Regions from separate parts of the Brevibacillus borstelensis genome, predicted to be linked through region 2. Evidence: a T-box and tRNA genes for the amino acid it is inferred to sense, from the RefSeq annotation. Region 2 holds a T-box; the other regions hold tRNA genes.
What was found. The T-box of region 2 lies ahead of argS (arginine--tRNA ligase). A T-box ahead of a tRNA ligase gene usually reads a tRNA of that ligase, here a tRNA-Arg.
Positions count from the first base shown of each region.

Region 1 (3,279 bases), 2.7 Mb from region 2:
CGTTTTTTAGCGGATGCGCTGTTTGCTGGGGAGACGTTTTTCCGGGTGGCCGTAGCCATTGTGCTCCTTGTTCTCCTGAGCATGGGCCTGCGCTTCGTGAACTTTTCCGACGAACTCCTTTGTGCTCATCTTGGTAAAATCCATGCGGCACCTCCCAAAATTGGCATCACGCTTTCTTACTATGGCCCAATTGGTCAGGAAACATTTACGGCTCTCCAGTTAACGCCTATTATGAAAAGCCGACATCCTTGCAGAAAAAGGATGATCGGCTTTGTTTTGTAAGTCCCAAGCGAATGTTTACATAGGACCTACATTGAAGTTGAATGTATAAACAAGCATACCGCTATAGTAAACATCTACCTTGTAGTAGCCTGTAGAAGAGGCAATCACTCGACCCCGGGAGTCGATGCTGATCCCGCCCGGTTTTGACTCGTAGGAGATGTAGTGTGTGTAATTGGGGCCGCTGGGAAGACTATCGTAAATAGGATTTTGATAGAGATCCAGGTTCACATTGACTTCAGTAACGCTTGCCACGCCGACTGCAGCTTGCGATGGGGCGATCAAGGCTTCGGCATTAGCCGCAGCTTGTCCTGCCAAAAGCAAGGGAATGGCCAGCAAACCTGACCTGATAAGGTTCATTTTCTTCATCAAGACCCGCTCCTTTATTTCAAATGAACGAACAATACTGTAAATTCCATATACAAAACGCTTTCCGCTGCAAACGACGCCTATCGAAGTTATTCAGTATTAGTAAGATGACGATGCCCGTTGGAATGCTCAACAGGCGCCAAAATAGATTACGGAGTTTGGATGTACATGTAGTGTACGTCAGCTCCCCAATTCCAGTTTCCAGATTCGTCTTGGACACCTACTGATACACCAAGCGTTTCATTTCTAGGCAGTGAAACGGGAATTTCGAAGGACTGCGTATTGCTGCTTGTGTTTTGGGGCAGTACACCAGAGCTATAAATACTGCCGTTTTTATCATAGACAAGAACCCAGAATGTACTAAATACGGTGTTGTCATCTGGATCAGATTGGACCCACGTTATTTTTGGCTGCTCATTATAGTAAATGGTCGGGCTGTACTCTTTGTTTGAAGCAGGGGTGGTGATGCTCACGTAAGGCCGGTTATTGCCCTGGGCAGATGCGGTTGCCTCGGTTTTGGCAAAGGAAATGGAAGGTACAAGCGAAGTAATTGCCATTAAAGAGGCTAGCAGCAGAGTGGTTTTCTTCAATTTTTTAAGAACCATAATAAAACATACCTTCTAAATAATGTAAATTCAAAATGAATTGTAAACCTTTGTTTCTCAAAAGTAAATAGGTTTATGGTAAAAAATGTAAAGAAAAAGCCGCACACCCGCCTTCCTAGAGCGGCAATCTCTATGACGGCGCATTCGAGCGCAATAAAATTCGGAGGTCGATCGGTATATGGCGACTTTATTGAAGGATGAAACGGTGTGCAGCGCGGAGTATAACGAAGTCGAACGTGAGGCTAACGTTGGGGAAGCCCGTAAAAACGCAGCATCAATCGTAACTCTTTTAGGTGCTTCCGTAGCGGCACTATGTATTAGCGCTGTCCACGGTCGTTTTTGCATAATAAAAGCCTCCGTTTCACGTAACGGAGGCTTGCGCATATCAGGAACGAGTACATAACGGGTATGGGGTACACGGTGCAGGTGAACGGTTTTGCCGATTTGCTCGCCAGTCCGTCCGGTAAATCACCGCCAAAATCCCGTCATATCGTCGTTTAAAGTCAGTATGGTACGCCCGAGAGGAGTCGAACCTCCGCACGCGGTTCCGGAGACCGCTGCTCTATCCACTGAGCTACGGGCGCATAATAGGATAACTTAAATTATAAAAGATAAGGCGGACAGATGCAAATGAAAAAATTGCAACCCGGATTTTCACATGTAGGGCGCATAGGCTTCATGTATGCGCGACAGAGCAGTAGGGTTGGCTCAAAGGGAGATTTTCATGAAGCGATTCCGATGGTTGGAGTCGCCTTTTTTCATGGTTCTTTTCTTTATTCAGATATTGGCAGGAAAATTGCATGAAAAAGCGAATATAATGAAAAAAAGTGAAACTGCACATGTCGAAAAAACTGGATACTGAGAGGGGGCGGACGCAGATGAACATGGGGCTGGGGCTTTATCAAGAACAGACACTCAAGCTTGTGATGACACCGGAGCTCAGACAGGCCATTACGATTTTACAATATTCGGCCGTCGATCTCGTCTCGTATTTGCAGGAGCAAGCCAATGAAAATCCCGTGTTCGAGCTGCAGGAAGCGGTGGTGGAGCTGGCACCGGCAAAAATGGAAAAGCCGCTGCCGGAAATTGACTGGAAGGAAATTGTAGGCAATCGGGCGACGGGCGAATATACGGCGGGCAAAAATGAAAGCACTTACAATCCGCTGGACTTCGTTACGCAACGGTCGGTTACGCTGTATGAACATTTGGAGCGCCAGCTCGGCTATTTCAAAAGCTTTACGCAGCCGCAGCGGAGAATCGCTCTGTTTTTGATCGGAAACCTGGACGAAAAAGGCTACCTGGAAATTACCCTGGAGGAGGCGTCCCAGCGATTGGGCGCCGATCTTGAAGAGCTGGAGGACGTCCTGACTGTTCTGCAGCATTTCGATCCTGCCGGCGTAGCTGCGAGAAGCCTGGAAGAATGTCTGCTTTTGCAGCTCAGACACATGGGGAAGGACGATGATCATGTCGTTGAGATCGTCACCTCGCACCTCCAGGACCTGGCTGACTGCCGCTACCAGCGCATCGCCGACAAGGTGGGCTGTACGGTGCAGGAGGTTCAGGCGATAGCCGATCTCCTGCGGACGCTGAATCCCCGTCCAGGCGCAGCCTTTTCCCAAGTGGAGACGCGGTATGTGATTCCGGATGTAGCCGTTGAAAAGGTGGGCGACGAATACATCGTCCTGGTCAACGATGTGGCAACTCCCAGACTTAAAATCAACAGCTTTTACGAAAAAATGCTGAGCCAGCAAAAGAGCCAGGAAGAGGCGAAGCAGTTTATCCACGAAAAGCTGAACGCCGCCATGTGGCTGGCAAAAAGTCTGGAGCAGCGCCGTCTCACCCTGATGCGGGTGACGCAGGCCATCGTCGACATGCAGCGGGATTTCTTTGACCGCGGCATTCATTATTTGAAGCCGATGACGCAAAAGGAAATCGCCGAGCGGGTAGGGCTGCACGAATCGACGATCAGCCGGGCGACGAGCAACAAGTACGTACAGACGCCGCGAGGCATTTTCGAGCTGAAATA
Region 1 is NZ_CP144922.1:914,425-917,703, forward strand. Features, by position in the region: gene V5G20_RS04245 (DUF4023 domain-containing protein) at 7-144, opposite strand; gene V5G20_RS04250 (hypothetical protein) at 298-648, opposite strand; gene V5G20_RS04255 (hypothetical protein) at 798-1,253, opposite strand; tRNA gene V5G20_RS04260 (tRNA-Arg) at 1,763-1,837, opposite strand; gene V5G20_RS04265 (hypothetical protein) at 1,884-2,057, shown strand; gene rpoN (RNA polymerase factor sigma-54) at 2,132-3,279, shown strand, end outside.
Region 1: it has a tRNA-Arg gene. The T-box ahead of argS (arginine--tRNA ligase) is inferred to sense a tRNA for this amino acid. The anticodon was not compared.

Region 2 (3,279 bases):
GAAACAGACGCAAACAAGCATCCTTGATCTGGCTATCGCCTGCCAGTACGGCTCCCAGGAGGCGTTTACCCGTGCTTTTGAAGCTACTTTCGGCATCACCCCGGCCAAGTTCCGAAAGGCGAACATACCTATTTCCCTGCAAAAGAAGCTGGATTTTTTGGATGATCAAAAACGAGCAAAGGGAGAAATAAGCATGAACAAACCAAACATTGTGCAATTAAACAGCATTGCCATCGTCGGGTACGCCTACAAGACAAATCTGAACAACGAACGCTACTTTGAGGACATTCCCCGCTTCTATGCCGATTTCGGAAGGAATGGACACTATATGCGGATTCCCAACAAAGCCGCCCCTGACATGGCATACGGCATTTAGTGCGATTTCCAGGATAACGGCGACTTTACGTTCATCGTCGGCGAAGAAGTAAAAAACTTGGATGGCGAGCTGGAGGATGGCTTTGTCCACTGTCTGCTTCCGGCAGGGAAATACGCCGAATTCAGGGTGATTGACTCTGTCCAAAATACAAGAACCTATATTTACGGCACCTGGCTTCCGAATTCCAACTACGAGCGAAGAGAAGGACCTGATTTTGAAATAACCGATGTCCGCCAGTCCGTGTACCCGGATCAAATGAAAATAAAAATTTACATACCGATCGACTAGTGTTCCAGCTCCAGTCCGCCCGCTGTCCCCGCTCATTGTCAATCCATGCCCCTTTTGCTATGATGAGGTCGAAGCCAAGCAAAGGAGCGAAACGCTTTGGATCCACTACACCCTTGTGACAAGCACGAATTCCTATCGCGTATCGAAACGGTAAAAGAACTGGAACAAACCGACTTCGAGACATATTCTGTCGTGAAAGACAGCGAAAATGGCCAACACTATCTCCGGTATTCCTTTACACATATCAATCTGTCCGAAGGGGGCAGGCGCGACGAATTCGACCACTTCCTGCCGCTTGAATCGGACGATGTTCTCGCGATTCTGTTCGGAGAGCAGGCTTATCAGTTTCCGGACAACTGGAAAACCGCCTATCTTCGCAGCGGCACGGATGAGCGGTTGATGCCATTCGACCCGAGTGAAAATCACGATCTGGAAAAGGACGCGGAGGCGGAGTTGGCTCTGCTCGAGAAGCTGCAGCAGTTCAAGCAGCAATGGAATGCTGCCGAAGACAAAGAATCGCTGACCCGCGACCTGTTTCGCGATCTCGATGCGATCATAAAAAAAGCGGATGATTGAGTTGCGAAAGCCGCATCCTTTTCGCTATAATGGATGAATCATAAAGGATCGATGATGAGGAAAGTACTCCGTCAAAATGCCCAAGCGAGCCGGGGATGGTGTAAGCCCGGTGCAGGATGGCGGCAGGAATCGCACCTCGGAGATGCTGTCTGATTGCCCGGTTTATCTCTGGAGCAAGTAAGGCAGCCGGGTCTGCCCGTTATCGCAGAACAAAGCGGCTGTGCTGCCCGAAGTGTAAAGGCTGCATGGCAAAAAGAGTGGCACCGCGGGAGAATACCTCTCGTCTCTTGATCAATCAGAGACGCAGAGGTTTTTTTATTTTTCATGATGAAGGGAGTTTGCATCGCTATGAGTTACAAGCATCAAGTGGCTGAGATGATTTCTGCAGCCCTTTCCAAGCAAGGCGTAGATACGCTGGGGGCCGAGCAAGTGCGCAACATGCTGGAGACGCCTCCGAATCCGGCCATGGGCGATATCGCCTTCCCTTGCTTTCAACTGGCAAAGGCACTTCGCAAAGCGCCTCCTGTGATTGCAGCCGAGCTTGCCCCGCTTATCTCGGGTACGCCGGTTCGCGAAGTCCAGGCAGTTGGCCCGTACGTCAATATTTTTCTCGATCAGCAAAGTGTCGCAGCAGAGGTAGTAGGCACCATCCTCTCCGCAGGAGCCGCTTACGGCAGCCGCGACATGGGCAAAGGGCGGAAGGTTCCGATCGATCTTTCTTCTCCCAACATTGCCAAGCCGTTTTCCATGGGGCATCTGCGCTCTACCGTGATCGGAAACGCGATTGCCAACATCATGGAAAAACACGGTTACCAGCCGGTCCGCATCAACCATCTGGGCGACTGGGGCACGCAGTTCGGCAAGCTGATCGTGGCGTATCGCCTGTGGGGCGACGAGGCAAAAGTAAAAGCGGAGCCGATCAAAGAACTGCTCAGCCTCTATGTGCGCTTCCACGAAGAAGCGGAGAACGATCCGTCTTTGGAGGATCAAGGGCGCGAGTGGTTTAAAAAGCTGGAGGACGGAGACGCAGAAGCGCTCCACCTGTGGCAGTGGTTCCGCGATGAATCTCTGAAGGAGTTCATGAAGATTTACGATCTGATGAACGTTTCCTTTGACTCGACACACGGCGAAGCATTTTACAACGACAAGATGGATCGCGTCGTCGCCATGCTGGAGGAAAAAGGCCTGCTGACGGAATCGGACGGCGCCATGGTCGTGACGCTGGATGAATACGACATGCCGCCAAGCCTGATCAAAAAATCGGACGGCGCCACGCTGTACGCGACGCGTGACCTTGCTGCTGCCCTCTACCGCCATGAAACCTACGACTTCGCCAAAGCGCTCTATGTCGTCGGAAACGAGCAACGCCTTCACTTCCAACAGCTCTACAAGGTACTGGAGAAAATGGGCTTTGAGTGGGCAAAGGAAATGCATCACATTCCGTTTGGTATGATGCTGAAGGACGGCAAGAAAATGTCCACGCGCAAGGGCAAGGTCGTCCTGCTGGAAGAAGTGCTGTCCCAGGCGATCGAAGACGTCAAGAAAGTGATCGAGGAAAAGAATCCTGGTCTCGCCAACAAGGAAGAAGTCGCCCGCCAGGTTGGCGTCGGGGCCGTCATCTTCCACGACTTGAAAAACTATCGTCTCAATGACATCAATTTCTCCTGGGAAGAGATGCTCACCTTTGAAGGCGAAACCGGTCCTTACGTCCAATACACGCACGCACGTGCTTGCTCCCTGCTGAGAAAAGGCGGCTATGTACCGTCCGCAGCGGTAAGCTTGCCTCAGGATGCGCTGGACAGCAAGGAAGCCTGGGCAGTCGTTACGCTTCTGAATGCATTCCCGGAAGTGATAGACCGCGCTGCCAACGGCTTTGATCCTTCGCAAATCGGGAAGTACGTGATCGACCTCGCGCAGGCCTTCAACAAGTTCTACGCAAACGTCCGCATCCTGGCCGAGGAGGACGCTGTGAAAAATGCGCGTCTCCAGCTCGTAGCGGCTGTTGTTACGGTCTTGAAGGAAGGGCTCCGCATTCTCGG
Region 2 is NZ_CP144922.1:3,589,671-3,592,949, forward strand. Features, by position in the region: partial or broken gene V5G20_RS17145 (AraC family transcriptional regulator) at 1-664, shown strand, start outside; gene V5G20_RS17150 (hypothetical protein) at 761-1,240, shown strand; T-box leader at 1,283-1,531, shown strand; gene argS (arginine--tRNA ligase) at 1,589-3,279, shown strand, end outside.

Region 3 (3,279 bases), 2.2 Mb from region 2:
GGCCCACCCCGGACTGGTTCCGGTGGCGATGGAAGTCTTTAATCGCCTGATGCCGGAAGCAAACCAGATCTGGTATAAGCGCGAGGACGTCCATGTAACTGCCGCTGACCTGCTGGCCGTACCGGAAGGCCAGATCACCGAAGAAGGAGTCCGCACCAACATCAGGGTAGGGATTCAGTACATCGAGGCATGGCTTCGCGGCTATGGCGCCGTGCCGATCAACAACCTGATGGAAGACGCCGCAACAGCGGAAATTTCCCGCGCTCAGGTGTGGCAATGGATCAAGCACCGCCGGGGTGTTTTGCCGGATGGCCGCAAGATTACGACTGCTTTGGTCACCCAGTGGCTGAGCGAAGAGCTGCAAACCTTGAAACAGCAAATCGGCCAGGAACGGTACGAAACCGGCAAATACAAGCTGGCAGGGGAATTGTTCCTCCAGCTGGTGACGGCCGACGAGTTTTCCGAGTTTTTGACCGTTCCAGGCTATGCCTATCTTGATTAAAAAAGGGAGTGGGAGAAATGAACAAACAAGAGGCTATTCGACAATTAGAGGAAAGCTGGAAGACAGACCGGTTTAAAGGGGTGCAGCGTCCGTATACGGCGGAAGATGTAGTCAGACTGCGGGGCTCGGTCCAAATCGAGCATACGCTTGCCCGGATCGGGGCAGAGCGGCTGTGGCAGTTGCTCAACACGGAGCATCACATCAAGGCGCTTGGCGCTTTGACCGGGAATCAGGCGATCCAGCAAGTAAAAGCGGGATTGAAAGCCATCTATCTAAGCGGCTGGCAAGTAGCCGCCGACGCCAATCTGGCCGGACAGATGTACCCGGACCAGAGCCTGTACCCGGCAAACAGTGTCCCGCAGGTGGTCAAACGGATCAATCAGGCACTGCAGCGGGCAGATCAGATCCAACAGTCCGAAGGGACGGGCGACACCTATTGGTTTGCACCCATCGTGGCAGATGCGGAAGCCGGCTTTGGCGGACCGCTCAACGTCTTTGAGCTGATGAAAGGCATGATCGAAGCGGGAGCATCGGGTGTACACTTTGAGGATCAGCTCGCATCAGAGAAAAAATGCGGCCATATGGGCGGCAAGGTATTGATCCCGACACAGGCGGCCATTCGCAACCTGGTAGCGGCCCGTTTCGCGGCAGATGTCATGGGTGTGCCGACTGTGATCGTAGCCCGGACCGATGCAAACGGAGCGTTTTTGATCACAAGTGACATCGACGACAGCGACAAGCCGTTTTTGACCGGGGAGCGGACACCAGAGGGCTTCTTCCGAATGAGAGGCGGACTCGATGCCGCGATCGCCCGCGGACTCAGCTATGCTCCATACGCCGATTTGATCTGGTGCGAAACGTCTGAGCCGAACCTCGAGGAAGCACGCCGTTTTGCCGAAGCGATTCACGCCAAATACCCTGGCAAATTGCTGGCTTACAACTGCTCGCCGTCCTTCAACTGGAAGAAGAAGCTGGATGAAGCAGACATCGCCCGTTTCCAAAACGAGCTGGGCGATATGGGCTACAAGTTCCAGTTTGTCACGCTGGCCGGCTTCCACGCCCTCAACTACAGCATGTTTGAACTGGCACGGGGCTATCGCGACCGCGGCATGGCTGCTTACTCTGAGCTGCAGCAAGCGGAGTTTGCGAGCGAGGCGTACGGCTACACGGCTACGCGCCACCAGCGGGAGGTAGGCACCGGGTATTTTGATGAGGTCGCGCAGGTAATTGCAGGAGGCACATCGTCGACGACGGCATTGACTGGTTCTACAGAGGAAGAGCAGTTTACTCACCATTAAGGTGTTTAATTAAAGTAAATAAAAAGGGAAAGGACCAGGGATAAGCTCTCTGGTCCTTCGTTTGCAAAATGCGCGAAATCGCCCTATAATAGAAGGAGTGTAAACGAATATGTCCCCGTAGCTCAGCAGGATAGAGCGTCAGTTTCCTAAACTGTAGGTCGGAGGTTCGAATCCTCTCGGGGACGCCATTGGAAAAGTAGAAATGGCGCGGGTTTCAGCTGGATAGCTACCCGCGCCATTCTTTTGTTAATGTCTGTTTGCAAACATTTTGCAAAAGTCGAAATTTCGGGCGCTTATTGAATACCATTAGCGTTGCATAAAAAATGAATCCATCTATTGTCAAATTATTCTGAATGACATTTTCAACTTTACAACCAAAAACGAGAACAGCCAAGCAAAAGGTAGCCACTATCCATTTGGTAGTTTTATACATTTATTACAACATCGACAACAACAAACAACACTTACTTCCTTTTCTGTCGCCCTCTGGATGTTCGTTTGGATTGGTAATCCATTCTGCCTATCCATTGTTCAAAGGTCTGCCAGAGAAACACTTTGAGCCATCTACTGATTTGCAGCAGACTGTGCTGACTGTTTCTTTCCAGCTTTACAAGAAGCAACAAGCAGTAAGCAATGAGAGCGAGAAAAACTTGATTCCAGACCGCATTTTCACTTGTTCCATAGAACGTCTTGATCTTTGCGTGTTGTTTCATCCATTTGAAAAACAGTTCTATTTGCCAGCGCCAACGGTAGATGTCGCTCAATTCTTCTGCTTCTAAGTCGAACCGATTGGTGATGATTCGAATACGATTTCCTTTCGAATCATGCGTTTCAATCAGTCGTAACACATTATCCACCCGTTTTTGTGGCGTTCCAAGAAGGATCATGGAGTCGGATAAAACGGAGCTTTCTGGTGGTACTTTGAAAGTATACAAATGACGAGTTTCCGCGTTATCCTTGAGACGTGAAGCAAAAAAGATGCCCTGATCGGTATACTCATCGAACTTTTCATAATCCACGTACCCTCGATCAAAGACGTACATGGCTCCGATCTCATCAATCAGCGACTCCATTTGGGTGCGGTCATTGGATTTGGCACAAGTTAGGGAAATCTTTTCAGGATAGACATCCTCCTGGCTTGCGAAAACGAGACGAAGATGAATTTTGATTCCTGCCTTTGTTTCGCGAAAGGTTGCCCACTTATACTTTTGCAAACATAATCCAATTGTAGTGGAATCAATGATCTTTATGTGTTTTCGAAGAGAGCAGGCTTTTCCAGAAACGCGTTGAATTTGCTGGACAAGGTCGACAAAAACTTCTTCAAGCAAAGCAGGTTCTACCCGATTGTTTTTTCGACTAAGCTGTGCGGGGCTGATCGATGACAGTCCTAATTCTTGCTGAAATTTCTTTGATAGAACATCGTCAGCAATGGCTCGAAGCCCTTCGCGTTGCTGAAGTTGGGCATGTAAAAATAGGAGA
Region 3 is NZ_CP144922.1:220,386-223,664, reverse strand. Features, by position in the region: gene aceB (malate synthase A) at 1-502, shown strand, start outside; gene aceA (isocitrate lyase) at 520-1,800, shown strand; tRNA gene V5G20_RS01260 (tRNA-Arg) at 1,912-1,988, shown strand; gene V5G20_RS01255 (IS4 family transposase) at 2,265-3,279, opposite strand, start outside.
Region 3: it has a tRNA-Arg gene. The T-box ahead of argS (arginine--tRNA ligase) is inferred to sense a tRNA for this amino acid. The anticodon was not compared.